One region of the Fundicoccus sp. Sow4_H7 genome, then DNA from elsewhere that is predicted to be linked to it. Evidence: predicted binding sites of a transcription regulator. Region 1 holds the regulator's gene; the other holds the start of a gene.

Region 1 (16,587 bases):
CACGCTTGAAGTGGCTGACAAGGAAATTACGGTTCCGTTGGCTTCAATCGAAAACAAAATTGGCATTACTGTTACGAACGAAGAATTACAACACATTTTTGACCGTCTTGGATTCAAAGTAAATATCACGGCAGACGACTTTACAGTGACTGTTCCACCAAGAAGATGGGATATTACCATTGAAGCAGATGTGCTTGAAGAAGTTGCTCGGATATATGGCTACGATAAGATTCCTACTACTTTACCGACTGTGCCAATTACACCAGGTAAATTGAGTCCGCGCAAAAAAGCTATTCGTCATATCCGCCATGTCTTGGAAGGCTACGGCTTAAATGAAGTTATTAGTTATATTTTAACGTCTGAAGCAGAAGCAAACTTAATTAAATCACAAGACTATCCATTTGTTCGTTTATCTTTCCCGATGAGTGAAGAACGTTCTATTTTACGCCAAAGTTTATTTGCTAGTTTCCTAGAAATCGCGCAATATAATCGGGCACGTAGAAATAAACCGCTTGCTTTTTATGAAGTGGGTAAAGTTTATTACGGACAAGGAAAAAATGTTCAACCGATTGAAAGCGAACGCTTAGCAATTTTAATTTCAGGTTCACTGACAAATAAAAACTGGCATTCAGATGAAGAAGTCGTTGATTTCTATAGTATCAAAGGGATGCTAGATGGCTACTTTGACAGTATTCGTTTAAGCAGTGATATTTATTATAAGGAAGAAGCGGAGATGGATGCGATGCATCCAGGGCGGACAGCGACTGTTTGGTTAGCTGATCAACAGATTGGTTATGTGGGGCAAATTCATCCGACAGTGGCGCGAAATCATGACTTAGAAGTGAATACCTATTTTGCGGAAATTGATTTGGATCTTATTTTCAGTGTTGAAAAAGATTTAACAACGCAAAGTCCGATACCAAAATATCCAGCGGTATCGCGTGATATTGCCTTATTGGTTAATGATGATGAAACTCATGCGAATTTAGAAGCCAAAATGTACGAACAAGCAAGTTCAATCCTAAAATCGATTGAATTGTTTGACCGATATCAAGGGGATTCCATTGGTGCAGGTAAAGTGTCCTTGGCTTATCATTTAACTTTCCAAGATCCTAACCGTACCTTAACCGATGACGATGTGAATCAAGAAATGGATAAAATTATCCGTTCGCTACAAACCATCGATGGCTTGGAAATCCGTTAGTCATGAAATTAGGTTTTATTTCGGATTTACACATTGATGTCAATCCTAAAGAAACGATGGAGGATTATTTTATTGCCATTTCCAAAGCCATTTTTGATCAAGAATTGGATTATTTCTTTATCGGTGGGGATATTGCTAATCACCACTCCATCACACTTGATTTTGTTGAAAAACTACAAACCCAAGTAAATATCCCTGTCTACTTTGTTCCGGGTAATCATGATTACTGGCAAAGAGATGAAATGCTTTTATCAGGCGATGAAATTCATCAAAAATTTGTCGAACATCCACAATCTTTGATGAAAAAGCCAATCAAAATTAATAATCGATACACCGTTGTTGGCCATGGTGTTTGGTACAATCATGCATATTATGCAGACCGATTTTCAAGCGAGGAATTAGAAATTGGAAAATACCGGCATGGGCTTTGGCAAGATAAAAAATTTATTCAATGGCATAAAACCGATAAAGAAGTTTCAAAGCAATTTGCTGCCGAGCTAGAAAAAGATTTGGTAAGTGTACAAACGGACGCAATCATTCTTGTGACCCATATGATTACCCATCCAGCTTATATCGTGCCGATGCCCCATAAAGTCTTTGATTTTTTCAATGCATTTATTGCAACAGATGATATTTTACCATTTTATGATCAATATCCCATAAGCCATAGTATCATGGGACATGTCCATTTTAGGGCGCAACGTGACTATAAAAATACTAAAATGATTGTGAATTCACTGGGGTACCGACGCCAATGGCGAATGAAAAACCTAAGTGATGAGCTGAAACAAAGCATGTATATAATAAATATCTGAATAAAAACCATTGGACTAGCACTCTGTAATAAAGAGTGCTAATTTTTTTGTTTTTTTGGGTAAAAACCCTTGACAAGCGAGTCGAATGGCGGTATTATATAGACATGTTAGCACTCGTAACAAATAAGTGCTAAAAGTGAGGTGAGGATATGTTAACGCCGAGGCAACAACAGATTCTAAGTCTGATTGTCCAGCTTTACGGTGAGCTAGAAGAACCAATTGGTTCAAAAACGTTATTAAAGGAAAGTCTTTTAAAGGTAAGTTCAGCTACCGTTCGTAATGAGATGAAAACACTGGAAGATCAAGGTTATTTATTAAAAACCCATACTTCAAGTGGACGCATTCCATCGTTTAAAGGTTATCGCTTGTATATTAATCATTTGATAACTGAGAAACAGCCTGTTAACTTATTAGAACAAGATAGTGAAGCTTTTAATATGTTATTCCGCGAAAGATCTAGTAACCCTATCCAACTTGCGCAAATGGCAGCCAATATTTTGGTTGAATTAACCGGATATGCTGCTGTTGTTTTAAACCGTACCGCTGTTAAACACTATATTGATGAGTTTCGACTTGTTTATTTAAATGATAATAGTGTGATTGCGACTCTGTTAACCGATCAAGGGCATGTGGAGAGTCAGTTGTTTAATCTGAATTTTTCTACCACTAAAGAAGCAATTAGCCAAGTATCTGATTTAGTTAATTCAGAATTAAATGAACTGTCACTTGAAGCAGCTTCTCAAAAGTTAAAGTTAACAATTCCATTGTTAACCCAAAGATTGGTCGGCTATCAATTAAATTTTTCATCATTGATTGATAAAACAAACCATACTTTACAAGGTCATCGGTATTATGTTATTGGTAAAAATAATATTTTTGATTTGGTTGAACATAAATCTGGTGAACATATTAAGGAGTTATTTAACTTAATTGATGGTTCGTCTAGAATGCTACAACTATTAGAAAATCGTCAAAATGGTATTGAAGTACTTTTTGATCAAGAAATATTAAATAATCATTTAAATCAACTAACATTGGTGACTGGGACATACCCATCGAATGATTTATCAATTACAGTTGGTCTTTTAGGTCCAACAACCATGCCATTTGACCGTATTATTGCAATGATTGAAAAAATGATTGAAGAATTAACGATTATATAAAATGAATATTGAGGGGTGTATTGATTGGCAGAAGAAAATAAAGAAATCATTGATGAAAAAATCGATGAAACTTTGACTGATTCTGAAGAAATGGATCAAGAAGAAACTTCTACTGAAGAAGTTATCGAAGAAAAAGATCCTATTTCAGAATTAGAAGAAAAGATTCAACAATTAGAAGAGCGTAACCTACGTTTACAAGCGGAGGTTGCCAATATGCAACGAAGAAACAACCTAGATCGCCAAGAAGCAGCAAAATATCGTTCGCAAAAGTTAGCGACGCAATTATTAGATGTCGTTGATAATTTAGAACGTGCCTTAGAAACAAGATCTGAGTCAGAAGATGCTGTGGCAATCAAAAAAGGTGTTGAAATGGTTTATAACCAACTAATCAATGCATTTGATGCGGAAGAAATTAAAGTGATTAATCCAATTGATGAACCATTTAATCCTACCTTCCACCAAGCGGTAAGTACACTACCAGCTAAAGAAGGTCAAGATAAAGATGTTGTTGTAAATGTTTTACAAAAAGGTTATAGCGTTCACGATCGTGTACTAAGACCAGCAATGGTTATCGTGAGTAATTAATTTATAAAGGAGATAATAAAATATGGCAAAAATTATAGGTATTGACTTAGGTACAACTAACTCAGCAGTTGCAGTTTTAGAAGGTAACGAAGCAAAAATTATTCCAAATCCGGAAGGAAATCGTACAACTCCTTCAGTTGTTGCGTTTAAAAATGGTGAAATTCAAGTAGGGGAAGTAGCAAAACGTCAAGCAGTAACGAACCCACACACAATTGCTTCTATTAAACGTCATATGGGTGAAGCAGGCTACAAAGTAAACTTAGATGGTAAAGATTATACACCACAAGAAATTTCAGCCATGGTTTTACAATACTTAAAATCATATGCAGAAGATTATTTAGGTGAAAAAGTAGATAAAGCCGTTATTACTGTTCCAGCTTACTTTAACGATGCTCAACGTCAAGCGACAAAAGATGCTGGCCGTATCGCTGGTTTAGAAGTTGAACGTATTGTTAACGAACCAACTGCAGCAGCACTTGCTTATGGTTTAGATAAAATGGATAAAAACGAAAACATCTTAGTATTTGACTTAGGTGGAGGTACATTTGACGTTTCTATCCTTGAATTAGGTGACGGAGTATTTGATGTATTATCTACCGCTGGTGATAACAACCTAGGTGGAGATGACTTTGACAACAAAATTATCGACTACTTAGTAGCTGAATTCAAAAAAGAAAATGGCATTGACTTAAGCAAAGACAAAATGGCTTTACAACGTTTGAAAGATGCAGCTGAAAAAGCTAAAAAAGACTTATCAGGTGTTACTTCAACTCAAATATCCTTACCATTTATTACAGCTTCAGATGCTGGTCCATTGCACTTAGAATCTACTTTAAGCCGTACTAAATTTGATGAATTAACAGTTGATTTAGTTGATAGAACGAAAAATCCAGTACGTCAAGCGATTAAAGATGCTGGCTTATCTAAAGATGAAATTGATGAAGTTATCTTAGTAGGTGGATCTACACGTATCCCTGCAATTGTTGAAGCCGTTCGTAGAGAAACTGGTAAAGAACCTAACAAATCAGTTAACCCAGACGAAGTAGTAGCAATGGGTGCTGCTATTCAAGGTGGGGTTATCTCTGGAGACGTTAAAGATATTGTCTTACTTGACGTAACACCATTATCATTAGGTATTGAAACAATGGGTGGCGTATTTACTAAATTAATCGACCGTAATACGACAATCCCAACATCTAAATCTCAAGTATTCTCAACAGCAGCTGATAACCAACCAGCTGTAGATGTACACGTATTACAAGGTGAACGTCAAATGGCAGCGGACAACAAAACACTCGGACGCTTCCAATTAACGGATATTCCACCTGCACCACGTGGAGTACCACAAATTGAAGTAACCTTTGATATCGATAAAAACGGTATTGTTAACGTAAGTGCGAAAGATTTAGGTACGCAAAAAGAACAAACCATTACAATTAAATCATCTTCAGGTTTAACGGATGAAGAGATCGAACGTATGGTACAAGATGCAGAAGCGAATGCTGAAGCTGATAAAGCTCGTCGTGAAGAAGCTGACTTACGCAATGAAGTTGACCAATTAGTCTTCACAACCAATAAAACATTAGCTGACTTAGGTGATAAAGTTTCTGAAGAAGAAGTTAAAGAAGCTGAAGCAGCTAGAGATGAATTACAAGCAGCAATTGATGCAAATGACTTAGACCAAATGAAAGAAAAACGTGACCGTCTAAACGAAGTCGTTCAAAATCTATCTGTTAAGTTATACGAACAAGCTGCACAGCAAGCACAAGCTGAAGCAGAAGCAAACTCAACATCAGAAAATTCTGATAATGACGATGTTGTTGATGCAGATTTCGAAGAAGTTGATGAGTAATAAATATCTCTACTAAAAAATGCTTGGAAACCAAGGATCTGTCCTTGGTTTTCAGTTTTTAGGTTAATAAGATATTTTTAAGGAGGTAAAAAATGGCAGAAAAACGTGATTTATATGAAGTACTAGGGGTATCACGTGATGCATCCGATGCAGAGATAAAGAAAGCATACCGTCTACTTTCTAAAAAATACCATCCCGATATTAATAAAGATTCTGATGCTGATGAAAAATTTAAAGAGATTGCTTCAGCCTATGAAGTATTAAGTGACCCTCAAAAAAGAGCGGCTTATGATCAATACGGTCATGCGGCCAATGATCCAAACTTTAATGGTGGATTTGGTGGGTTCGGCGGCGGATTCGGTGGCGCTGGCGGCTTCTCAGGATTTGATGATATATTTGATACATTCTTTGGTGGAGCAGGGGGTCGTGCAAGCCGTAATCCAAATGCCCCAAGAAAAGGGAATGATTTACAATATACCATTACCCTAACGTTTGAAGAAGCAATTTTTGGTAAAGAGGAAACCATTAGTTACCAGCGTAATGAAGAATGTCATACTTGTCATGGTTCAGGTGCAAAACCAGGAACTAGTCCTGTTAATTGTAGCAAATGTCATGGTAGCGGTGTGATTCAAGTTGAGCGTAATACTCCATTTGGGCGTGTCATGACTCAAGCAACCTGTGATGTATGTAATGGTACAGGTAAAGAAATTAAAGAAAAATGTACGACTTGTCACGGTAGTGGAACGGAATCACAAAGACATTCAGTTAAAGTTACTGTGCCAGCAGGTGTTGAAACAGATCAACAAATGCGCTTAAATGGCCAAGGTGAAGCTGGATCCAACGGTGGTCCGTATGGAGATTTATATGTAGTTTTCCAAGTGAAGAAGAGCGATAAATTTGAGCGTGAAGGTACTGAAATTTACTATGAGTTACCAGTTTCCTTTGCCCAAGTTGCCTTAGGAGACGAGGTCGTTATCCCAACTGTCCATGGAAATGTTAAGTTAAAAATTCCAGCAGGAACACAAACGAATACAACTTTTAGATTAAGAGGTAAAGGGGCACCTTCAATTGGTGGAGGTTATACAGGTGACCAACACGTGACCGTTAATGTTGTGACACCTAAAAAACTATCGGAAAAAGAGAAGAATTTGTTTGCTGAATTAGCTAAACTTTCCGGTGAAGATGTTAAAGGTTCGGATCCTGGCTTCTTTGACCGTATTAAAGATGTTTTTGATAAATAATGTATACAAATTAAAAGAGCAAATCTCAATTAGTGAGGTTTTGCTCTTTTTTGTATTTGTCTTAATTAGTCAGATGTCCCATCAGTTCGTGCACTAAAAATAGTTCTGACTTTATCTTCAATTTGACGAATATTATGTTTTGTAGGGAAATGCTCAACCATAATATTAGGCGTTACGACACCTTTAGGTAATTTAAAGTTAGTAATAATTAAATCTGAATCAAGTTTATTCACTTCTTCTGCTGTCAGTGTAAGGTTGTTGTACACCGTAAATTGAGGATTAACTGTTAGTTGAGAGTTAATATAGTCAGCTATAAACTCTCCATGCGATTTGTGACCATCACTAATAATTGTTACATTCAATGAATAGTATATTTTATTCAGTTGAGTGAATAGGTTATCCCATATTGTTAGTAGAGTATAAAGGCTATGATTTATATTTTTATCTTCTAAGTCTAAACCTAAATTCTGACGAAAGCTACTAACAATTTTATGTAATTGTTCAGTAACAGTTGGAAATAGCAATCTAAACTCCCTAATAAAGTGAAAATCTCTATCAAATAAGATAAATAAGTTGCTTTTAGAACCGTATGAAATCTAAATGATTTCATACGGTTTTTTGACGCTTATTCATGTTATGATAGATGTGGAAATTAATTCTTTTTAAGGGGTTTAAACGATGCGTGTAATGACTTTTAATATTCGCCGAGATATGGCAATAGATCCACAAAGTTGGTCTGAACGTAAAGAAAATGTGATTCGAGTGATTGAAGATTACCAACCAAAAATCATTGGCTTTCAGGAAGTAATGAATACAATGTTTGAAGATTTAAAAGCAAAACTTTCAAATAAATACGACTATTATGGAGAGTTTCGTTCTCTGGATTCAGATAGCGAGATGGTGCCGATATTTATTCAAAAAGATGTTTTTAGTATTGTAGATTCAGGTTCATTTATGTTGGCAGAAAATCCTGAAGAACGCTTTGCGATGGGCTGGGATGCGGTCTGCCCTCGAATTACTTCTTGGGTTGCGCTTAAAAATAAAGATAATCAATTATTCTATGTGATGAATACACATTTCGACCATATGGGAGTTGAAGCAAGAGTCCAATCCAGTCGATTAGTCCTAGAAAGATTGTCTGATTTAACACATAATTTCGATTCAACGGCTATTTTAATGGGGGATTTGAACACATTGCCAACAGAAAATATGATTGATAATTTGTTAGAAGCTGAAAGTTTACAAAACTCTTATGTGAAATTGGCTCAAACAACAACGACGGATTTAGCAACTTTCCACGATTATGAAGGGAAGAGGGAAGGATTACCGATTGATTATATTTTTACCAGTCAAAATCTCCCTATAAAAGAAGCAAAAATCATCTACAATCAGTATGATGGTTTTTATCCTTCTGACCATTATCCTGTTATCGTTGATTTATAGGAGATTAGAATGGCGCAAAATATAAGCATTGATATTGGTACCACAAATTTGAAAATGAGTTTGTTTGATGAAGATTACAAGCAAATAGATGCCGTTCACTACAGCTATCAGGACTTGGTAATTGATACAATTAAATATGAACTAAACTTAAAAGAAATCCTGGCTGCGGTTAAAGACGGCTTGAATCTATTAGTTAATAAATATCAGATAACTGATCTAGAAATATTTTTAACGACAGCCATGCATAGTATTCAACTACTAAATTCTGATATGTCTTTAGTCGGTCATGCGATAACTTGGGCCGATAGAAGAGGGGCTGACTTAGTACTAGAAAGGTCTAAAATTGAGCGGAATTTGCAGTATACAACAACGGGAACTCCTAATCATAGTATGAATCCCTTTTATAAACTTTTAGCTCTAAAAGAACAATTACCAGCGCATAAAATTGGCTCCATTAAAGATATTTTATTTTACTATTTAACGGGCCAATGGTTCATTGATGTTGCTTCTGCATCAAGCAGCGGCCTATACTCGCTGAAGGAATTTACATGGGATAACATCTTACTAACCGAACTAAATATCACTATGAATCAACTACCAGAAATAGAATTACCGACATATGTTGCAGAATTAACATTAGATATACCTGATTCATTACAACAAGCCAAAGTATATTTAGGAAATTCGGACGGCGTATCATCCAACTACGCCTTTGCTAACTTAACAAATGCAGCTGTCTTATCGATTGGAACTAGCCATGCTGTGAGAGTTGTAACTGAACAGGCTAAGACCGATGAAAAAACGCAAAATTTCTGCTATCAAATTGACGCTAACTATTTTTTAATAGGTTATCCTTCTAATAATGGAGCGAACGTTCTACGATGGATTTCAGAGATCTTTAATATTTCTTTGGAAGCAATAAATGAAATTATTGAATCTAGACCTGGGATCGAAGGCGTCTTTTTCCCATTTATTAATGGGGAGCGTTCGCCCATTTGGGACGATTATATTACAGCTAGTTTTTCAAATATACAAAGAGAAAGTAATAGAGAGTCAGTTATCTACACCATGGTTTGTGGAATGGTTTTTAATATTAGACAAAATATTGAATTATTGCATAGTAAACATGCTTTTAATCGTATCGGTATCGTTGGTGGAGCAACCAAACAAAGGGCTTTGATACAATTGATTGCTGATGCACTAAATATGGAAGTGTATGTTCCAACTACGCTACAAGCTGAAACACTAGGAACTATAAATTTGGTCAAAAACATACAAATCGAAACAAATTATGAACAAAACCAACCAAATATTAAACAAACAACTATTTTGGATAAACATTTCAGAGAGTATACAAATCAGCTGTATAAGTATCTTAATTAGTGGAACCCGGTTGTTATGTAGTAAATATTGGCTCCCAAGGTCAATATATTCAAAACACATTAAAACGGCTATTAATTTAGTCGTTTTTTTGGTATTATAGAAGTTGAGCCTGTTTTATCTGAAGGTTTTTAAAGGAAGTGAAGAAAATAAATGGATATAGAAAAATTAAAACAAAGACAAAAAATGATTCGTAATTTTTCCATCATTGCCCATATCGACCATGGAAAATCGACTTTAGCTGACCGTATCCTTCAGCAAACAGAAACAGTAGCTGATCGTGAGATGAAGAGTCAGTTGTTAGATTCCATGGATTTAGAGCGTGAACGTGGTATTACCATTAAATTAAATGCCGTTGAATTAACATATACAGCAAAAGATGGCCAAGAATACATCTTGCACTTAATTGATACACCTGGACACGTCGATTTTACTTATGAAGTGTCACGCTCATTGGCTGCTTGTGAAGGTGCACTTTTAGTAGTGGATGCTGCACAAGGGATTGAAGCACAGACCTTAGCCAACGTCTATTTAGCAATCGACAATGATTTAGAAATTTTACCTGTTATTAATAAGATTGATTTGCCGGCTGCAGATCCTGAGAAAGTTCAACTTGAAATTGAGGAAATTATCGGTATTGATGCTTCTGAGGCCGTTCATGCAAGTGCTAAGGCCGGTATTGGTATTACGGATATTTTAGAACAAATTGTTGAAAAAGTTCCTGCACCAATGGGAGATATTGAAGAACCGTTACAAGCTTTAATTTTTGACTCAGCTTATGATAGTTACCGTGGGGTTATTTTAAACGTTCGTATTATGAATGGAATCGTAAAACCTGGTGATAAGATTCGTTTAATGAGCAATAATAAGCAATTTGAAGTCGTTGAAGTGGGTGTCTTTTCACCTAAACCACTTGAGCGTGATTTCTTAATGGTTGGAGATGTTGGTTATATTACCGCAAACATTAAAACAATTCAAGACACACGTGTAGGGGATACTATTACATTAGCCAATAGACCTTCAAAAGTGGCCTTAGAAGGTTACCGTAAATTAAATCCAATGGTTTATGCGGGATTATATCCAGTTGATTCGAATGATTATAACGATTTGCGTGAAGCTCTTGAAAAACTTCAATTAAACGATGCAGCTTTGCAGTTTGAAGCTGAAACGTCACAAGCTCTAGGCTTTGGTTTCAGAACGGGCTTCTTAGGATTATTACATATGGATGTTATTCAAGAGCGTTTAGAACGTGAGTTTAACATTGATTTAATTATCACGGCACCGTCTGTTATTTATAAAGTAAGTAAGACTAACGGTGAAGAAGTAATTGTAAATAATCCATCTGAAATGCCAGATGCTACTGAAGTTGAACAAATCTTTGAGCCATATGTAAAAGCGACCATAATGGTACCTAGCGAATATGTTGGGGCAGTGATGGAGCTTGCACAAAGAAAACGTGGCGAATTTGTTAATATGGACTATTTAGATGAATACCGTGTGAATGTTATATATGAGATTCCAATGGCAGAAATTATTTATGACTTCTTTGACCATTTGAAATCCAATACAAAAGGTTATGCATCTTTAGACTATGAAGTAATTGGATACCGTCCTTCTAAATTAGTGAAGTTGGATATCTTATTAAATGGCGATGTTATTGATGCTTTCAGTTCGATTGTACATAAAGACTTCTCATATAATCGTGGTCGTAGTTTAGTCGAAAAATTAAAAACAATTATCCCAAGACAATTATTTGAAGTGCCTGTCCAAGCAGCTATTGGACATAAAATAATTGCCCGCTCTACTATTAAGGCTTTACGTAAAGATGTTACAGCTAAATTATATGGTGGGGATGTTTCGAGACGTAAGAAATTACTTGAGAAACAAAAAGAAGGTAAGAAGCGGATGAAACAAGTGGGTAGTGTAGAAGTACCACAAGAAGCGTTTATGGCTATCTTGTCAATGGATGATGAATAAATAAATTAATATGGATGTTTTGATTATTCAGAACATCTTCTTTTTTTGTATACGGTTGAACTATGGATTAAATTAGGAGGAAAAAATGTTTAGAGAATTTTATCAATACTATAAACCTTATAAACGCCTATTTATTATTGACTTTACTTGTGCGGTTGTTTCAGCCATATTAGAATTATTTTTCCCAATAGCTGTTAATTATGTAATTGACCAGGTGTTACCAGATGGAACTTTAAAAACAATTGCGATGTTTAGTGTTATGTTATTAGCTTTATATTTATTTAATGCGACCTTAAATTATATTGTCGTAGCTCTAGGTCACCGTTTAGGGATTAATATTGAAACAGATATGCGTCGTGAGTTGTTTGCGCATTTTCAAGATCAATCCTATTCTTACTTTGATGAAGTAAAAACGGGTGAACTGATGACACGTTTAACAAATGATTTATTTGAAGTCAGTGAATTAGCTCACCATGGTCCGGAAGATGTATTTATTACGATTATGACCTTAGTGGGATCATTCATGTTGATGATGAATGTTCATGTGCCACTGGCTATTACAACGGTTATTTTGATTCCTTTATTAGCTGTAGCTTTAGCTTATTTTAACCGTCAAATGATGGGGATTAACAAACGTATTTACCAAAATATCGGTGAATTTAATGCTGGTCTTGAAAATACCTTGAGTGGAATACGTGTGGTTAAGGCTTTTGCGAATGAAGAACACGAAAAGCATTTATTTGAAAAAATGAACCAAGGATATCGTCAGACTAAAATTACTTTTTATGAAACGATGGCTGCCAGTTCAACGTTTAATTATTTATTAGTGCGTTTAATTAATTTGTTTGCCTTTATCGCTGGGTCTTACTTTACCCTAAAAGGTGATATTTCAATGGGGGACTTGGTTGGATTTATTTTATTATCCAATATTTTTGTACGTCCGATTGAAAGACTGAACGCCATGATTGAAATGTATCCTAAAGGATTTGCTGGTTTTAAACGTTTGAAAGAAGAATTAAGTCGCAAACCTGAAATTATCGATAGTGTCGATGCCATTGAAGCGCCATTATTTGAAGGAAATATCTCTTATAATAATGTCTCATTTGGTTACAATCCCGAAAAACCTGTGTTAAAAAATATAAATTTAGACATTAAAGCAGGAGAAACAGTTGCTTTTGTAGGTCCAAGTGGGGCAGGAAAAACGACTTTAGTCAATTTATTACCTCGCTTTTATGAAATAACTAATGGAACAATTACGATTGATGGTAAAGATATCCGTGATTTCACTATGGAATCCTTACGTGATCAAATTGGGATTGTCCAACAAGATGTCTTCTTATTCGGTGGTACTATTCGCGAGAATGTTTTATATGGGCGTTTAGATGCGACGGAAGAAGAAGTGAATGAAGCAATTAGAATGTCTAAGTTAGAAGATGTGATTAGCAACTTGCCGGATGGACTTGATACACAAATCGGTGAGCGCGGTGCGAAATTATCTGGTGGTCAAAAACAACGTCTATCCATTGCACGTATTTTCCTAAAAAATCCATCAATTTTGATTTTAGATGAAGCAACAAGTGCGCTTGACACGCAAACCGAAATGTTTATCCAACAATCACTGGATCAATTAGCAGAAGGTCGCACAACACTAATTATTGCCCATCGTCTAGCAACAATTAAACATGCTAACCGTATTATTGTGGTCACACCAAGAGGTATTACAGAAGATGGAACTCATGATGAATTAATGGCGTTACAAGGTAGTTATGCGCGCTTGTATCAAACGCAATTTGGTCCTTACTAAGAGGTACAACCATGGAATATACGCTCATTGATTCTTGGCAAAATAAGTTGAAACAGACTTTTCAGCAACCATCTTTCCATAATTTAACCGATTTTTTGGAAACCGAATACCAAACACAAACCATTTATCCGCCACAAGAGGAAATTTTTAACGCTTTGAATTACACGCCATTTGATCAGGTAAAAGTTTGTATTATTGGACAAGATCCCTACCATGGACCTCAACAAGCCAATGGATTGGCTTTTTCTGTTCATGCTGAAACAAAATTACCTCCCTCTTTAGTTAATATTTACAAAGAATTAGCGGCTGATTTACAAGAGGGAGTCCCGCAGAATGGGGATTTATCTCATTGGGCGAAACAAGGCGTCTTGTTATTAAATACTGTCTTAACAGTTAGAGCTGGACAAGCTCATTCTCACCGTGGCAATGGTTGGGAAGAAGTGACGAATGCAGTCATTCAAAGTTTAAATCAGCATCCAGAACCCATTGTCTTTATTTTGTGGGGAAAACCTGCTCAAGCTAAAACGAATCTGATTGATTTACATAAACATGCAGTCATAAAAAGTCCACATCCGAGTCCTTTGTCAGCTTATCGCGGTTTTTTCGGTTCAAAACCTTTTTCAAAAGCCAATAAATATCTCTTGAGTTGGGGAAGAACACCGATTGATTGGGTAGGGAAAATTTAGTCTAATTAAAAAGCTGATTATAGTATGTGAGCAGCTCCCTTGACCAACATAAAAGCTACTAATTTAAAGAAACACAACAAAAAAACAGAAATCACTAATTCGTCAATGAATGAGTGGTTTCTGTTTTTTTGCAGTGATATTTATTTGAAGGGTTTTAGAGTAAAACGTACATCAAGATGACTGCAATGGTGTTATTAATGAAGTGGAAGAAAATTGAAGCGACGACATTGCGGTCGTAATCGAAATAATAACGGACTAAGACAACGGCTAATGGTAGATAAAGTAAAAAGTCTGCGAGTTCGAAGGCGTGTAGGAGGGTGAAAATGATAACCGAAAGTGCCCCCATTAACACTACGCGATTATGATTATTTTTATCGACCCAACCGATAAAGGCTTCGCGGAATACGAGTTCTTCCACAATCGGTGCGTAGATAGAAACCATGAAAAACATGATTGGAAAGGATAAGGTCGCGGACATGTCATTTAATGATTGTTGGTTTTGTAGTAAATTTTCTACGTCCATAAAGTTCATTAATACCATTAAAACGACGACACGTAACACATAAAGTAATAAATAATAGCTGATGGCTTTTAGACTGAATTTTCCCCAACCTTCAAATTGTTCCTTGAAACGTTGGTAGTCAGCTTTTAATTGACTGCCGTAAAGTAATAAGGCGATGGCTAGTAAAATGACTGAAGTGGCGATGGTTGTTGTATTTAATGATAAATTTAATGTTTGAAATAAAATAGGTGAAACGATTAATTGGATAAGAAAATAACTCACAATCATGACAATGGCTCGTTTACCTTTTGATAAATTCATATATATCCCTCTTTTCATGGTTAATCTTTATTATTATTACATAGTGTATTTTTTTAAGCAAATAATAATACTACCGTCATTTAATCGTTTTATCATTGTCTATAAACTATGCTATAATTTAGCTATTGAATTTAGGAGACGTGTTATGAAAGAATTAGTCATTGAAAATTTAAGTAAGAGTTATGGTATGAAACAATTGTTAGATGATGTGACTTTATCGATCCGAAAGGGTGATAAAGTGGGCTTAATTGGGCCTAATGGGACTGGTAAAAGTTCTTTTTTGAAAGTCATTGCAGGTCTTGATAATTATGATAATGGAATAATTTCGACCCCTAATGATTATACAATTGCCTATTTAGATCAACATCCTGAATTAAATAAGGATTTATCGATTTTAGATACCGTCTTTCAAAGTAAAGCAAAAATCATTCAATTGGTGCATCGTTATGAGCAATTGAATCAAGAATTAGAAATGAATCCTGAAGATCCACAGCTACAAGAACGATTTTTAAAGATAACAGACCAAATGAATCACGAGAATGCTTGGGATGCGGATATTCGAGCTAAGACGATTTTGTCACAATTAGGTTTGAAAAATTTAGATCGTAAAGTGGGTGAGTGTTCAGGTGGGGAACAAAAGCGGATTGGGATTGCACAAGTTTTAATTGAAAACCCTGATTTACTGATTTTGGATGAGCCAACCAACCATTTAGATGTGGCTTCTGTTCAGTGGTTAGAAAAATATTTAGCTGTTTTTCAAGGCGCGCTCATTTTAGTGACGCATGATCGTTACTTCTTGTCTAATGTCGTGAATAAAATAATTGAACTGCGTTTTGGTAAACTGACAACTTATGAAGGAAATTACGAAAGTTATTTAACCAAGCGTGCAGAAAACGCTGTGATAAATGAAAAAATGCAACAAAAAGAAGACCAGTTATTTAAACAAGAATTGGCTTGGATGCGAAAAGGAGCAAAAGCTAGAACTACCAAACAACAAGCTCGGATTGATCGCTTTGAAGAAGTAAAATCTTCGATTGAAAATCGTAATCAACAAGCTTCCGATATTGATTTTAACTTTAATCAACAACGTATTGGAAAACAAATTATTGAGTTGGAAGACATTTCGGTTGATATTAACCAACAAAAGGTCATCGAAAATTTTACGAAATCATTCGTTAAAGGTGACCGTATAGGTATTATTGGAGAAAATGGTGTTGGTAAAACCACCTTATTAAATACCATTGCTGGCTACCATCCGATTAGTTCTGGGACGTACAACATTGGACAAACCGTTAATATTGCTTATTACCGTCAACTCGACCAAGATTTACCGGGTGATATGCGGGTTTTAGCTTATTTGACTCAAGTAGCGGATAATTTTAAGCGGCCGGATGGTTCAACCGCTTCTGCGGCCCAAATGTTAGAGCAGTTTAATTTTCCAAGGGAGTCACATGGAACTGAAATTAGTCGTTTGTCCGGTGGAGAAAGAAGACGGTTATATTTATTGTCCTTATTAATTCAAGAACCAAATGTTTTGATTTTGGATGAGCCGACGAATGATTTGGATATTGATACTTTGACGGTATTGGAAGATTATATTTTAAATTTCCAAGG
Region 2 (16,587 bases), on a different contig from region 1:
CGACTAGGCGATTTTCAACCAAATAGGTTTCTAAAGCAATATTTACCGAAGCGTCATAATTATTTCCGTTATCAACAAAAATCATTCAAACATTCCTTTCAATATCTCATTTACTATATGATATCATTTATTTCTGAAAATAGCTGAAAAAATTATGCTTTATAGTCAAAGTTCGGAATATTATTCCAACGTCTAGCAATCGACCGCACTGCCATTTTGGGTTGACGTTCGCGAGTAAATATCCCTTTCTTATTCCCCTGGATACGATTAAGCCCAAGTTTTGTCTGGAAGTCCGCGAAATTCCATAGTTGCTCACCAATAAAGTTATCAAATTCATCAAATACCCTGTGGTTCATTTCGTAGTAGTCTTCTTGGAATTCTTCTGAAAATGGAGTAGCCTCCATTGAATGAATGCCCGCCACCGTATCGGCACCGTACTCCGTATACATGATTGGTTTGTCTGGATATTTTTCTGTCCATTCCAGGAGTTCAGCCCGGACTTGACCTTCTGCCGTTTCTAAATCACCATGTGATAGATACCAACCAAGATAGCGGTTTAAGCAAATGACATCCACAAGGTCTGTCGTTTTGTCAGTATGAGGCATGGACATCATAATTTGAACCAGCGTCAATGGACGTATGTGAGGATCTAATTCTCTAGCTAAATCAAATAGCGGTTTAAAATATTCGTAAGCACCTGGGCTATAGGATGCTGGTTCATTGGCAATCGACCACATTACTACACAGGCGTGGTTTTTATCCCGTGCAATGAGTTCGCGGATGACTTGTTCATGGGCTTGAGTCGTATCTAATGTCGTAAAAGTATTGTCTGTAAAGTTAGGATCACCAACAGCAGACACGTCAAAATTAAAGGATTCCATAATGCCAACTCCCGTTGTCTCATCAATAACAACAATGCCTTCACGATCACATAAGCGCATCATTTCTTCGGAGTAAGGATAATGGGACGTCCGCAATGAGTTGGCACCCATCCGTTTCATTAGCTGAATATCTAAGACATTTAGCGCATTATCTAAACCACACGACCATGCACATAACTATCCTCATGTTTACCAAATCCTTTAAAGTAGAATGGCTTATGATTAATTAAAAACTTCCCATTTTTCACTTCAATTTTGCGAATACCAAATGGCTCGTTATAGACATCCAATATATTTGACCCATCTTTTAATGTAACTTTTGCTGTATACAAATAAGCATGCAATGGTTGCCATAAATGCGGTTGCTCGATTGTTAAAGCGGAATTTGGTTTACCGCTCGCGACAACTTCGCCTTCTTCATCCATTATTTCAATAAATATCTCATGTTGATTCAATTTGTTCGTATCGACTGAAAAGTCAATCGTTGCCTGTGACAAGTCATGATTGAGTTGGGGGTTAATACGAATATCTTCGATAAAATAATGGTTGGTGGTGTATAAAGTAACGGGGCGATGGATACCGGCATAATTGAAAAAGTCAAAGTTTTATCCATTTTTCTTTTGAGTCGGCCTTGGCTATCAGTCGTTTCAGAGTAGTTACCTACTGGAAGTGTTGTATGGTCAAGCATATTGCTGATCCGAACTGTGAGGAGATTTTCTCCTGGGACTGCGACTTCAGTAATGTCCATTTCAAAGGGAGTAAAACCACCTTTGTGGTGGTAAATCTCTTGCCCATTTAAATAAACCCACGCTTCATGCGTTGCTGATCCAAACCGTAATACTTTTCTTTCAGCTGCAAGTATATGAGGCAAATCGAAAGATGTTTGATACCAAAAGAAACCTGTGTGATTGCGGATAGCATCAATAAATAATCATATAAATATATTATAAAATAGACGCTAGGATTATGCTAAAGATAGGACTGTTAGACAAATTGATTATTGCTATAACCCACATATATAAAACGTTTAAATAAATAAACACTATATATTGTGTTTAAAAAATAAAAAAATCCATATATATAGTAATTTTTCTTGCTATAACTATAGGTAAATGTTATAGTTTTTATAATGAATAATTAGCAGTATGAGGAAGAGGTAAGAAATATGTCTGAACAGAGAGTCGTTAACATGAATAATATTTATCAAACCACAACGGATTTAAAAGTTAAGAAAAGAGACGGGCAAATAGTTTCTTATCGTTCGTATCAAATTGCCACCGTAATCGAAAATGTTTTTAAATCGGTCAAAAGCCATTTTTCTGTTCAACAAATTGTGAATGAAATAGAAGCTTTAATTTTTAGTCAATCTACAACAATCATTACAAGCAGTAGTATTTATTTGATTGTTATGGAGGTTTTAAGAAATAATCAGTTGTTTGAAGCAACTGAATTGTTTGAAGCTGTTTCGAAAAAACAAGCGCAAGATAAACAAGCACAATATGATGTTTCCCAAAAACTCCATGAATTACAATCCGGCGATCAAACTGTTGTGAATGAAAATGCCAATAAGGATAGCCGTGTTTTTAATACCACCCGTGATTTAACGGCAGGGGTTAGTGCCAAAGCAATTGGTTTAACCATGCTACCGCCGGCTGTTGCTAATGCGCATCTTAAAGGGGACATTCACTATCACGATTTGGACTACCATCCTTATTCACCCATGACGAATTGCTGTTTAATTGATTTTAAAGGCATGCTAAGTCAAGGTTTTCATATTGGGAATGCCCAAGTGGAGTCTCCGCGCTCAATCAATACGGCTACCGCCCAAATTGCTCAAATTGTCGCCAATGTTGCTTCTTCGCAATATGGTGGTTGTAGTGCGGATCGAATTGATGAAGTCCTCGCTCCATATGCGCGTTTAAATTTTGAAAAACATTTAAAAACAGCGCAAGAGTGGATTGAAGACTCAAGCCAGCACGAAGCTTATGCTTATCGTAAAACTGAAAAAGATATTTATGATGCGATGCAAAGTTTAGAGTATGAAATAAATACCTTGTACACTTCCAATGGACAAACGCCTTTTACCACCCTTGGCTTTGGTCTTGGGACAGATTGGTTTAGCCGCCATATTCAAAAAGCAATTTTAAAAGTACGTTTGGAAGGGCTAGGACGGGAAAAAAGAACTGCCATTTTTCCTAAGTTGGTATTTACTTTAAAAGATGGGGTTAATCTGAAAACAACAGATCCTAATTATGATATAAAACAAATGGCTGTGGACTGTGCTACAAAGAGAATGTATCCCGATGTCTTGATGTATGATAAGATTGTTGAATTAACGGGTAGTTTTAAAGCGCCGATGGGCTGTCGCTCGTTTTTACAGGGATGGCTGGATGAGAATGGTAACGAAGTGAATAGTGGCCGGATGAATTTAGGGGTCGTGACCTTAAATATTCCGCGTATTGCTATTGAAGCCGATGGGAATCAAGAACAATTTTGGACAATTTTAAATGAACGCTTGGAAGTCGCCAAAACAGCTTTGTTGTACCGAATTGAACGTTGCCGTGAAGCCTTAACTGAAAATGCGCCAATCCTTTACCAGCACGGGGCCTTTGGAAAACGTTTGAATCTCTCTGATGGGGTGGATGAGGTATTTAAGAACAAAAGAGCTACCATATCCTTAGGCTTTATTGGCTTATATGAAGCGGCTAGCTGTTTTTACGGACCAGACTGGGAGCATAACTTAGAAGCGAAGGAATTTACTTTAGATATTTTACGTCATATGAAAAAGCATACGGATGCCTGGGGCAATACTTACGGCTATCATTTTAGTGTTTACAGTACGCCTTCAGAGAGTTTAACCGATCGTTTTAGTCGATTGGATAAGGAAAAGTTTGGTGTGATTGCAGATATTACTGACAAAGATTACTATACCAATAGTTTTCATTATGATGTCCGTAAAGATCCTAATCCATTTGAAAAACTCAACTTTGAAAAAGATTATGCAAAATACACCAGCGGCGGTTTTATTCATTATTGCGAATATCCAAATTTACGGCAAAATCCTGCTGCCTTAGAAGCTGTCTGGGACTTTGCTTACGATAAAATTGGTTATTTAGGAACGAATACTCCGATTGACCAATGTTTTGAATGCCAATTTAAAGGTGATTTTGACCCAACTGCTCGCGGTTTCCGCTGCCCACAGTGCGGTAATAGCAATCCTGATACTTGTGATGTGGTTAAAAGAACCTGTGGTTACCTTGGCAACCCACAAATTAGACCGATGGTTAAAGGCCGTCATAAGGAAATTAGTGCTCGGGTGAAACACTTAACTGCCGATCAAGTTTTAGCAGAAGATGCGACCCGCGCCATGAACAAAGAAACCCGCATGCGTATTTTAAGTCATTTAGATAAGTACTAGGGATATTTATTAAAGGAAAGAGGTTTTAAATGGTTTATAATCCCAAGCCTGCTGAATGGACGGCCGAACGTTTTACAAAAAATAAAATTGCTGACTATAAACCATTTAATTTTGTAGATGGCGAAGGCGTGCGTTGCAGCATTTATGTCAGCGGTTGTCCCTTTAATTGTGCCGGTTGTTATAATAAAATTGTGCAAGATTTTAATTATGGGATTGACTATACGCTGGAGTTGGAAAACCAGATTATTGCTGATTTGCGCCAGCCCTATGTACAAGGGATGACATTGTTGGGGGGCGAGCCCTTTCTCAATACACCGGTTTTGTTGCAGCTGGCGAAGCGGATTCGGTATGAATTTGGAAATAGCAAAGACATTTGGGCTTGGAGTGGCTATTATTACGAAGAGCTCTTGCAAGAAACTGACGACAAATTGGAGTTGCTTTCCTATGTCGATATTTTGGTTGATGGCCGCTTCGAACTTAGTTTGCGCGATCTGACCTTGCGCTTTCGCGGCAGCAGCAACCAACGCATCGTGGATGTCAAAGCCAGCCAAGCCCAAGGCAAACTTGTGCTTTGGCAAAACGGCAACTACGATCACAACTAAAATAAATATCGCTGTTTTATTTATGAGTGAGTGATTTTTGAATATGGAGAGGAAAATAGCCAGAACGTTCATTGTGAACTTACTGGCTATTTTAAATTGGGATTTTTTTAGGCTCTTTTTGTGTTGTGACAGGGGAAAGATGCAAGAACATGTCGTTCTGGGTTACAACTGACAAACAGGTCCAAAAATTGTGTAAATTAATTTAGTTATCGTGCGCGCTCGTTTGAAAAGGATGTTTCATCCGAGCGGACGGCCCGCGCTCGTTTGAAAAGGATGTTTCATCCGAGCGGCTGACTCGCGCTCGTTTGAAAAGGAGGTTTCATCCGAGCGGTATGTTCGCGCTCGTTTGAAAAGGTGATTTCATCCGAGCGGCTGACTCGCGCTCGTTTGAAAAGGTGATTTCATCCGAGCGGCTGACTCGCGCTCGTTTGAAAAGGTGATTTCATCCGAGCGGACGGCTCGCGCTCGTTTGAAAAGGTGATTTCATCCGAGCGGACGGCCCGCGCTCGTTTGAAAAGGAGGTTTCATCCGAGCGGCTGACTCGCGCTCGTATGAAAAGTGGATTTCATCCGAGCGGCTGGTTCGCGGTCGTACGAAAAGTGGATTTCATCCGAGCGGATCACTCGCAATTAATCTTTCGTAACTCGCAGTGTAATATTTCTTAAACGCATCTTCATCCGCCAAAATCGTTTGTAGAATTTCCATTTGTTCTTTATTATTCTTCGTTTCAAGCCAAAAATTCATATAAGAATTCGGGCCATATTTATCAACCATATGATTATAAACAGCTTCGTAGTTTTCTTCTTGATTAAAGTCAGGATGGTAACTAAGTTGGAATTGGATGCAGCGGTCCAAAACTCTTTGAAAGTCAATATCACGGTCGGCTTCGGCAATGATTTTTCCGTAAATTGAACGGGGTGGTTCTAGGCGAGAGGCGCGATGGTCTTCTGCGGCTTCAGCCATGGTTTTGATTTGCTCAGTTGAAAAATACATTTTCAATTGCTCATCATTTTCGATTATCAATCCTGATGCGCGTTCATGTCCTTCACGTCCTTGACGTAAACCGAGGTCATGGAAAACAGCAATGGTATAGACCATATCAAGGTCTACATCATAATCAGCGGCAATTTCTAAACTGTTTTTGATGACTTGATAGACATGGTCAGGTTGGTGGGCGCCATCAAATTGTTTGTATTGAGGAATAATGTCGTTTTCAAAGTACTGTTGGAGTTGTGGGTCAAGCATGATTATCACCTAATTTCTGTGTTTCTCCTATTATAAACGAACTTTGAATATGATGCAGAGATATTTATTCAAAGCTTGATTTTTATTTTTTTAGGAAAGAAGTTGTATACTAGAAGTAAATACATTAGGAGGCGCACGATGAATAAAGAAGAAAAAATTGCGATTTTGCAAGATATGATTCGGATTAAATCGGTTAATGACCATGAAACAGAAGTGGCGAATTATTTTAAAGATTTATTGGCTAAACATGGTATTGACTCGGAAATTGTGGAATATGAAGGTAATCGAAGTAATTTAGTCGCCGAATTGAAAGGCAATGAAGATGGCAAGGTTTTAGCTATTAGCGGTCATATGGACGTGGTTGCGGCAGGTGATGAATCGGAATGGATCTATCCACCGTTTGATGCGGTCATTGAAGATGGTAAAATGTATGGGCGCGGAACAACCGATATGAAGGCGGGGACCACAGCCCTAGTATTAGCGATGATTGAACTGAAGGAATCTGGTCGTCCGTTCAATGGTAAAATTAAACTTTTAGCTACCTTTGGGGAAGAAATTGGAACTTTAGGGGCCAAGCAATTAACGGAATTAGGTTATGCAGACGATTTGGACGGTTTGTTAATTGCAGAACCGAGTGGAGCAAAATCACTTATCTCTGCTCACAAAGGTTCGATTAGTTACAAAGTTGTTTCCAAAGGTAAGGCGGCTCACAGTTCTATGCCACAAGAGGGCATCAATGCCATTGAACAATTAAATATCTTCATGTCTAAAATTAGTCCTGCGATGGCGGAAGTTATTGACCAATATGAAAGCGAGAAATTAGGGCGGACGACCCACGCCATTACACTTATTAGTGGGGGCACACAAGTTAATAGTATTCCTGAAAGCGCGGCTCTTGAAGGTAATATCCGTTCGATTGCTGAATTTGATAATGCGAAAATTCATGATTTGTTCAACAACATTATTTCTGAAATTAACGAAGAAATCGATGGGAAATTAGAATTAACCTTTACGCAAAATAATTTTCCAGTGGATATGCCGGAAGATTCTGACTTAATTCAAGCGGCGAAAAAAGTGGTAGGTGATTTACCGATTGTTGGTCTATCAGCCACTACAGATGGGGCACAGTTTAGCCAAGCAGACAAAACATTTGATTTCCTTATTTTTGGTCCTGGAGAACCGACCTTGCCGCACCAAGTTAACGAGTTTGTCAAAGTGGATGAATATATTGAATTTATTGATATCTTCCAAGACATTATTGTAGAATATTTAGCATAATTATAATAAATATCAGGAGACATTCGATGCGTGTTGAAAGTTTTAAATCATTAAGTGAAAAGCAAATCCAAGAAATATTAGCTTTAGAAGAGTTGGTCCACCAGCATGATGGAACATACCGCGATATTTATTTGGATAATCGTTTTAATTTTGATCCTGAAATGCCGGCGTTTAGGCTCGCCTATGATCAAAATGAGCTAGTGGCTTGCCTGGCGATTTATGCGGATAGCCAAGAAGATGCGGAATTGACGCTGATTGTGCATCCGCAATATCGACGCCAATCGTTGGCTTCGCGCTTAATTAAAGCGGCAAAAGAAGAGATGGAAGCTTATGGAATTGAGCAGCATGTTTTTGTGAGTGAACGAAACTTCTTAGAGAAAATACCTCACTGGCAGCGGAAATTTTATTGGAATGAAGATGAAGTGGAATGGTTGATGGAATGCCCTGCTGCGTCAACCGCCCTCGGTACAGACTCCTTTACAATTCGGCTGGCTACTATAACAGATACGGCGGCGATCGCAGGTTTTCAAGCTGAAGCTTTTGATTCTTCTTACGAGGAGGCTTTGTTATATGCAGAAGGAGCCTTAGAGGATGAGACGCATCGTTTATATGTTTTTGAAAATACAAAAGGGGAACTTTTAGGGTCTACATCGGTAAACTTAACCGAAGAATATTATTATTTTTTTGGTTTAGCTATTGCTGCGAAATTTCAAAATAAAGGGCTGGCTCAGCGGTTGATTCCGCAATTAATGCAGCTGTTATGGTGTGAGGAACCCTTGCCTTTTCGCTTAGCTGTCGAAAAAGAAAATACCAAAGCGATTCATATTTATCAAAAAAGTGGCTTTCGTTTATTGACCGAAGTTATTTATTTATATGAAAAGCTCTAAATAAATAATCCAAACTTAAAATGATAGTAATTATCATCATAAGTTTGGATTTTTTCTATTCTCTCAAGTCTGGATTTTCTTCCAAAAAGTCTTCCAGTTCAATGCTGGCAATTTCCCATTCTTCAAGGGCTAAATCTTGTTGCTGGGTCAAGGTGTCTAATTCAATCGTTAAGTCATGTAAGTCTGCTTGTGAATTTTCCTGGGCGGCTGCGGCCATTTGTTCATGGATGGCTTCGATACTCGCTTCCAGTTCGTCATTTCTTTTTAGGGCGTTTTCTACAGCGTTCGTGAGTTTTCTTAGTTCACGGCGTAGGATTTTCCCTTGTTCGTATTTATTGACCTTATTGGTCGTTTGCGTTGTGTTCGAATTAGTGTCATTTATGCTAGCTTGTTCACTTTTTTCTAAGGCTTCAATGGCGTTAAGTTCTTCTTTTTTCGCGACATAATAGTCATAATCACCTAAGTAAAGTGTGGAACCTTCACTCGATATTTCTAAAACCTTTGTCGCGATTCGATTAATAAAGTAACGGTCATGAGAAACAAACAGTAGGGTACCGTTGTATTCTATCATGGCTTCTTCAAGAATTTCTTTGCTATCGATATCCAAGTGGTTAGTTGGCTCGTCGAGTAAAAGGGTATTATCATGTTTGGTAGCTAACAAGGCTAAAGAAAGGCGGGCTTTTTCACCACCACTTAACATGGACACTTTCTTTTCAACGGCTTCACCTGAAAACAGAAAACTGCCTAAAATGCTACGGATTTGCCATTCGTCGGTTGTATCATGGGCGCGCCAAAGGGTTTCTAAAACCGTTAAGTCTGGGTTTAGGGTATTAACATTTTGGGCGTAGTAGCCAATTGAAACGCCGGTCCCATATTGGACACTACCTGCCAAAGGCTCAAGTTGGCCAATTATCGTTTTTAACAAGGTTGTTTTACCTATTCCGTTGGGGCCAACAATGGCGATGGCGTCATGGCGGCGAAGATCCAATTCGATATCTGATGCGATAGGCTGATTGTCTGAATAGCCAATCGATAGGTCGTTTGCTGCTAGCACACGTTCACCACTATTATGGTTGGCAGAAAATTGAATTCTTGGGGCACGTGGATCTTGCTTAGGCTTTTCGATTCGCTCCATTTTTTCTAATTGTTTTCGTCTACTTTGTGCGCGCTTGGTGGTTGAAGCACGGACAATATTTCGTGCGATAAAATCTTCAAGCTGACTGATTTTTGCTTGTTGTTGGTTATACAGCTTGATTTCTTGTTCCAGTCGGTTTGCTTTTTCTTCAATGTAGTAGGAATAATTACCTTTATAGGTATGCAAAGTATTGAGTCTAAGTTCAATGACTTGGTTAGCAACCTTATCTAAAAAATAGCGGTCATGTGAAACAATGAGTAAAGCACCGCGGTAACTATTTAAATACTGTTCCAACCACGCTAGCATATCCATATCTAAATGGTTGGTAGGCTCGTCTAAAATAAGCAAATCGTATTTCATTAGGAGAAGTTGTGCCAATGCTAGTCGGGTCTTTTGTCCGCCGGATAAGGATTGCACAGCTGTATCGTAATCTTCTTCATAAAAGCGAAAGCCATGTAAAACGGTCCGGATTTCTGACTCGATTGCATAAGCATTTTCTTCTTCTAACTTGATGAGTAAGCGGTCATAGGTCGCTAGAGCTTCTTCGTAAGCTATAGAAGTTGGATCTTCAGCTAATGTTGCTAATTGTTCAGCAGCTGTCGCTGCTTGCTCACGTAATAATAAGGTTTCGCGAAAGACATAAAGCATTTCTTCCCAAATAGTCCGTGTAGAGTCAATAACGACATGTTGTTCTAAATAACCGATACGAACATCACGGGCTTTGGAAATTGTCCCGCTAGATAAAGGTTCTAATCCCATTATTTGTTTAATTAAAGTTGATTTACCAACCCCATTACGCCCAACAAGGGCAATGCGGTCATTTGTTTGGATACTAAAGGATACGTCTTCAAAAAGAACCGTATCTGCAAAACGTCTAGCAAGTTGATTGGCTTGTAATACAATCATTATAATTCTCCTTCACTTTACAGCTAAGTTGATTATACCAAATCAATTGACAATTAATAGATGAAAGCTGATTAAAAAAGATTGTTAACTTTTTAGATAACTTTTGTTCCAATAAATGTTTGAGGGTGGTATACTATTAACAAATATATTTGATTCAGTATACTATAACCAATACTGGATTGTGAAAGTGGGTTGAAGAATGAGTAAAGCAATACCAAAAGCCACAGCCCGACGTTTACCGATTTACCACCGATATTTACGTTTTCTACAAAATTCAGGGAAAAAGCGTGTTTCCTCAACCGAGTTAGCTGAAGCTGTTAAAGTCGATAGCGCCACGATTCGTCGTGATTTCTCTTATTTTGGTGCCTTAGGTAAGCGCGGATATGGCTATGATGTTGATTATTTATTAGAGTTTTTCGGTAAGACGCTAAACCAAGATCGATTAACATCTGTTGCTCTTGTGGGTGTAGGTAGTTTAGGAAATGCGCTTATTAATTATAATTTTAGAAAAAATAATAATGTTCGTATCAGTGCTGCTTTTGATATAAATCCTGAAGTAATAGGAACAATTCGCTCAGGTGTGCCAATCTATTCGATGGATGACTTGGAAGAGATGATTGAAGAGCAGCAAATTGAAGTTGTTATTTTATCTGTCCCTCAAGAAACAGCGAGTGAGGTCGTTGATCGTTTAATTGATTCAGGTATCCGTGGCATCTTGAATTTTACCCCGCTAAGATTTGATGTCCCTAAATCGGTTCGCGTTCAAAATGTCGATTTAACCAATGAATTATTAACCCTTATTTATTTTATTGACAGTAATATGGATGAAGCGGATGACGATTCTGAATACTTTGATTAACCAAATTAGGATAGAGATAAAGATAAAGAGCCTTGCACTTGGCTCTTTTTTATTTTGCCTTTAAGGAATGTTTAAACTATATTTTTTTTGCCTTAAATGCTTGCTTTTTATAGGTAGATAGCTTATTATAATAAATGTATTGGCACTCTAGTGTATCAAGTGCTAAATTAAAAATATTCGGAGGGATTCAAAGATGTTAAAACCTTTACAAAAAAGAATCGTTGTTAAATATCCTGAAGTGGAAGAAACAACAGCAAGTGGTATTTTATTACCAAGCTCTGCTAAAGAAATGAAGCACACAGGTATAGTTGAAGCTGTTGGTGCTGATATTGAAGAAAAAGATGGCGTTAAAGTTGGCGACCAAATTATTTTTGAACAACATGCTGGAACAGAAGTTACCTATGAAGGAACAGAGTATTTAGTTATCGATATTAAGCATGTTTTAGCAGTTTTATCATAATTTGAACAGTAAAATCTAGTATTTATTTATATAAAGGAGAGTTTATTTAATGGCTAAAGAATTGAAATTTTCAGAAGACGCACGTGCGTCGCTCTTACGTGGTGTAGATGTTTTAGCAAACACGGTTAAAACAACTCTAGGACCAAAAGGTCGTAATGTTGTTTTAGATAAAACTTACGGCTCACCATTAATTACAAATGATGGTGTAACCATTGCTCGTGAAATCGAATTAGAAGACCGTTTTGAAAATATGGGAGCACAATTAGTATTAGAAGTTGCTTCAAAAACGAATGATGTAGCGGGTGACGGAACAACTACTGCAACTGTTTTAACACAAGCAATTGTACGTGAAGGTTTGAAAAACGTTACAGCAGGTGCGAACCCAGTTGGCGTTCGTCGTGGAATTGAAAAGGCAACTAAAGTTGCGGTTGAAGCTTTACAAGAATTATCTCAACCAGTTGATTCAACTGAATCGATTGCACAAGTTGCTTCGGTTTCATCTGGGGACGCAGAAATTGGTCGTTTAATTGCTGACGCCATGGAACGTGTAGGTAAAGACGGTGTGATTACCATCGAAGAATCTAAATCGATTGAAACAGAGTTATCGGTTGTTGAAGGTATGCAATTTGACCGTGGTTATTTATCACAATACATGGTAACCGATAATGAAAAAATGATCGCAGACTTAGAAAGCCCAGTGATATTTATTACAGACCGTAAAATTAGTAACATTCAAGATATCTTGCCATTATTAGAAGAAGTGATGCAATCTGGTCGCCCATTATTAATTATTGCTGAAGATATCGATGGTGAAGCATTACCAACGCTAGTATTAAACAAATTACGTGGTACATTAAATGTTGTAGCAGTTAAAGCGCCAGGATTTGGTGACCGTCGTAAAGAAATGCTAGAAGATATTGCGATTTTAACTGGTGCAACTGTTATTTCTGAAGAATTAGGTTACGAATTAAAAGATGCGAAGCCAGAGCACTTAGGGCATGCAGGTAAAGTAAATGTAACGAAAGACTCAACAACGATCATCGAAGGTGCTGGAGAAAAAGCTGCTATTGAAAATCGTGTGATATTATTACGTGCACAAGCTGAAGAAACCACTTCAAGTTATGACCGTGAAAAATTACAAGAACGTATCGCTAAATTAGCGGGCGGCGTAGCTGTGATCAATGTTGGTGCTGCAACTGAAACGGAACAAAAAGAACGTAAATTACGCATTGAAGACGCGCTAAATGCAACACGTGCTGCCGTTGAAGAAGGTATTGTCCCTGGTGGTGGTGTGGCTTATATTAATGTGATTGATAAGGTTGCTGCCATTCAAGCAGAAGACGATGAAGCAACGGGTGTGAAAATCGTTGTTCGTGCTTTAGAAGAGCCAATTCGTCAAATTGCTTACAATGCTGGTAAAGAAGGATCAGTTGTCGTGGATACACTTCACCGTTCAGAAGCTGGCATTGGATACAATGCTGCAACAGATACCTTTGAAAATCTAATTGATGCGGGTATTGTTGACCCAACTAAAGTAACGCGTTCAGCTTTACAAAATGCTGCTTCTGTTGCTGCTCTATTATTAACGACTGAAGCGGTTGTAGCTGACATTCCATCTGAAAATGATGCTGCCGCTGCCGCAGCTATGGGTGGAGGCATGGGCGGAATGATGTAATTCCCCCAAATAAATACTACTATTCAAAACCACTGTATTGATTCAATTCAATACGGTGGTTTTTTGTTTTATTATGAATTCATCTACAATTTATTGCAAAAATTTCTGTTTGATGAAAATAATTAATTTTTTTTAACTAAATATCACTAAAATCATGTATAATGAAATAAATATTTGCTATAACCGTTTGATTTAACGTTTTGTCAATTAGTTTTAAAAATTTTAAGTTGCGAGGTTATGAAATGAATGAAAAATTAAATTTATCAAAGTTAATTGTTAAATATGTGGAAATGCTAACGCCATTTCAGAAAAAATCCATCTGGCTTTTTGCCGATTTAACAATATTTGCAATAGGTACTTTATTAGCCAAATTACTCTACTTAAGTATAATTGAATTATCTTTTCGATTTATAATCGTTTACATTCTTCTAGCTTATTTTATTTATTTACTGGTAAAACGATTTGTTCCGATGAGTTCAAGTATCACACGCTACCACGGCGTGCTTGATTATGTGTATCTTTTTGCAACTATCATTTTTTCCTTTACAGCAACTGGCTTAATTAATGCCCTGTTTTTTAAACAAATATCACTGCGGTTTATATTTCTATCCGCTATGATTAGTGCATTGCTTGCGGTTAGCTTGCGGGTTTTATGGTATATTATTTATTTGTACCGGAATTATCATAGTGATGGAACTGATTTACAACGAAAAGTTGTCTTGATTGGGGCAGGTGATGGTGGTTCTATTTTTATGCAAAACTACCGTCGTCGACCAGAAGGGATGAATGTTGTCGCTGTTTTGGATGATGATCCTGCAAAACGTCATCAAAAAATTGGTGGGGTTACGATCGTTGGTGGCCTAGAGGCTCTTCACCAGGTAATTGTGGATTACAAAGCGAATGAAGCGGTGATTGCCATCCCTTCATTAAAACCAGAAGAGTATGAACGTATCATTAAAATAAGTAATGATGAAAAGATTAAAGTTTATAAAATGCCTGATGTGGAAGATGTTTTACTAGGAATCCATCAAAATGATGCTCCTTTAAAAGAAATTGATATTGCCGATTTATTAGGACGTGACGAAATTGCTTTGGATGAGGCACCTTTACATAAAGAAATTGAAGGTAAAGTTATTGCCATTACAGGAGCGGGTGGATCGATTGGCTCCGAAATCGCTCGTCAAGTGAGTCGTTTTAACCCAGCCAAAGTTTTATTAATTGGGCATGGAGAAAATTCTATTTATCTCATCAACCGTGAGTTAAATTCGATTCGAAATGATTTGATTCAATATGTGCCGATCATTGCGGATATCCAAGATTACAATCGGATATTACAAATTTTTGAAACAGAACAACCTGATATTGTCTACCATGCAGCAGCCCATAAACATGTGCCACTGATGGAGATAAATCCGACAGAAGCCTTGAAAAACAATATTTTAGGGACCTACAATGTGGCTCGTGCAGTCGATATGGCAAAAGTTCCGAAAATGGTGATGATTTCAACGGATAAAGCGGTGAATCCTCCGAATGTAATGGGTGCAAGCAAACGAATAGCTGAATTAATCGTCACAGGTTTTAACGAAGTTAGTGAATCGTCTTACTGTGCGGTTCGTTTTGGGAATGTTTTAGGAAGTCGAGGAAGTGTGATTCCATTATTCAAAAAACAAATTGCAGAAGGTGGACCTGTTACGGTTACCGACTTTAAAATGACTCGTTACTTTATGACCATTCCGGAAGCAAGTCGCCTGGTGATTTATGCGGGGACATTTGCTGAAGGTGGAGAAGTCTTTGTTTTAGATATGGGAGAACCTGTAAAAATCCTTGATCTGGCCAAGAAAATGATTCTACTTTCTGGCTATACTGTTGATGAAATTGGTATTATTGAAGTAGGTAAACGACCAGGTGAGAAATTATTTGAAGAACTGATTACTTCTGAAGAAGCGACCAAGCGTCGCGTCAATGAAAAAATTATTGTCGGAAAAGTTATGACCATGTCACTTGACGAAATAAATAAATTTATCAAAGAACTTGATGCAACTCCGCAAAAAGCTTTAAAAGAAAAAATTATTGAATTTGCTAATTCAACAACACAATGATAAACCATTTGAATGGAGAAAAATACATGAAATTAAGATTGTCTTGGTTATTTATTAGTTTATTCGTTGTTGTTTCATATTTATTACCATCAATTTCAGTTAAAGCTGAGGAAGAACAAACGGATCCCAGCTTTTCCATTCTTTTACTGGGTGTGGATACAGGAGATTTAGGTAGAATAGAACAAGGTCGGTCAGATGTTTTGCAAATTATGACTGTTAACCCAATGGACAAACATATCACTTTATCAAGTATCCCAAGAGATACTTATGTCAATATTCCAGGCTATTATATGGATAAAATCAACCATGCTTATGCCTTTGGTGGCGTTGATTTATCCAAAGAAACCGTTGAAGGCTGGCTTGATATTAAAATTGACCATTATGTAGTCGTTAATATGAGTGGTTTAAAAGAAATTGTGGATGCCGTTGATGGTGTTACCGTGGTCCCACCAACTACTTTCTCAATTGGTAACTACTACTTTGTCGAAGGTGAAGAAACTTACTTAGACGGCGATGCAGCCTTAGCTTATGCTAGAGAACGCTATACTTCTGGCGGTGACTATGCCCGTCAAGCTAGACAGAGAGAAATTATTGAATCCGTCATGAAAGAAGCGGTTAAACCAACTGTGCTTAAAAACTTACCTCAAATGTTGACGGCTTTTTCTGAAAATATCGATACAGACCTGAATTTGATGGATATGCTAGCCTTATTTACTAAATATGCAAATGCCGACTACACCGTCGATAACTACCAGTTTTCTGGTGAAGGTGCCATGATTGATGGTATTTATTATGAAATGATTTACGATAGTTCGTATAATGAAATTGTCTCTTATATTAAAGAGGACTTGCAATTAGATTAAAGGAAGGAGATTGTTGCGTTGATTATTGATTTACACTCGCATTTGTTGCCAGGCGTTGATGATGGAGCCAAGACACTCGAAAAATCATTAGAACTTGCTCGAATTGGTGAAGAAGAAGGTGTAAAGCATTTGGTCTTAACGCCACATCACCGTAACGGCGTTTTTGTTAACCATAAAAAAGATGTGATAGAAGCAGCTGAGCTTTTACAAGCTGAATACGAGCGCCATAATCTTTCGATGAAAGTCTATCCATCCCAAGAAATCCGTTTAACCGAAATG

What was found. The regulator HrcA, encoded in region 1, represses chaperone genes, less so after heat shock. The targets are predictions, from matches to a motif close to TTAGCACTCNNNNNNNNNGAGTGCTAA.
Region 2: ACTQ54_RS09390 (co-chaperone GroES) is a predicted target of HrcA. The motif match lies at 11,351-11,377, and genes of this name have one in related genera.

The regions. Positions count from the first base shown of each region.
Region 1 is NZ_JBQKME010000004.1:79,250-95,836, forward strand. Features, by position in the region: gene pheT (phenylalanine--tRNA ligase subunit beta) at 1-1,204, shown strand, start outside; gene ACTQ54_RS05565 (metallophosphoesterase) at 1,207-2,019, shown strand; gene hrcA (heat-inducible transcriptional repressor HrcA) at 2,169-3,182, shown strand; gene grpE (nucleotide exchange factor GrpE) at 3,207-3,767, shown strand; gene dnaK (molecular chaperone DnaK) at 3,790-5,619, shown strand; gene dnaJ (molecular chaperone DnaJ) at 5,712-6,860, shown strand; gene ACTQ54_RS05590 (hypothetical protein) at 6,926-7,384, opposite strand; gene ACTQ54_RS05595 (endonuclease/exonuclease/phosphatase family protein) at 7,539-8,303, shown strand; gene ACTQ54_RS05600 (FGGY family carbohydrate kinase) at 8,313-9,686, shown strand; gene lepA (translation elongation factor 4) at 9,837-11,660, shown strand; gene ACTQ54_RS05610 (ABC transporter ATP-binding protein) at 11,746-13,464, shown strand; gene ACTQ54_RS05615 (uracil-DNA glycosylase) at 13,476-14,150, shown strand; gene ACTQ54_RS05620 (CPBP family intramembrane glutamic endopeptidase) at 14,305-14,973, opposite strand; gene ACTQ54_RS05625 (ABC-F family ATP-binding cassette domain-containing protein) at 15,119-16,587, shown strand, end outside.
Region 2 is NZ_JBQKME010000009.1:64,102-80,688, forward strand. Features, by position in the region: gene ACTQ54_RS09345 (lipoate--protein ligase) at 1-85, opposite strand, end outside; partial or broken gene uidA (beta-glucuronidase) at 153-1,806, opposite strand; gene nrdD (anaerobic ribonucleoside-triphosphate reductase) at 2,047-4,299, shown strand; gene nrdG (anaerobic ribonucleoside-triphosphate reductase activating protein) at 4,329-4,901, shown strand; gene ACTQ54_RS09365 (HD domain-containing protein) at 5,508-6,146, opposite strand; gene ACTQ54_RS09370 (ArgE/DapE family deacylase) at 6,285-7,424, shown strand; gene ACTQ54_RS09375 (GNAT family N-acetyltransferase) at 7,451-8,311, shown strand; gene ACTQ54_RS09380 (ABC-F family ATP-binding cassette domain-containing protein) at 8,367-10,352, opposite strand; gene ACTQ54_RS09385 (redox-sensing transcriptional repressor Rex) at 10,552-11,211, shown strand; gene ACTQ54_RS09390 (co-chaperone GroES) at 11,405-11,671, shown strand; gene groL (chaperonin GroEL) at 11,721-13,346, shown strand; gene ACTQ54_RS09400 (polysaccharide biosynthesis protein) at 13,589-15,445, shown strand; gene ACTQ54_RS09405 (LCP family protein) at 15,472-16,308, shown strand; gene ACTQ54_RS09410 (tyrosine-protein phosphatase) at 16,327-16,587, shown strand, end outside.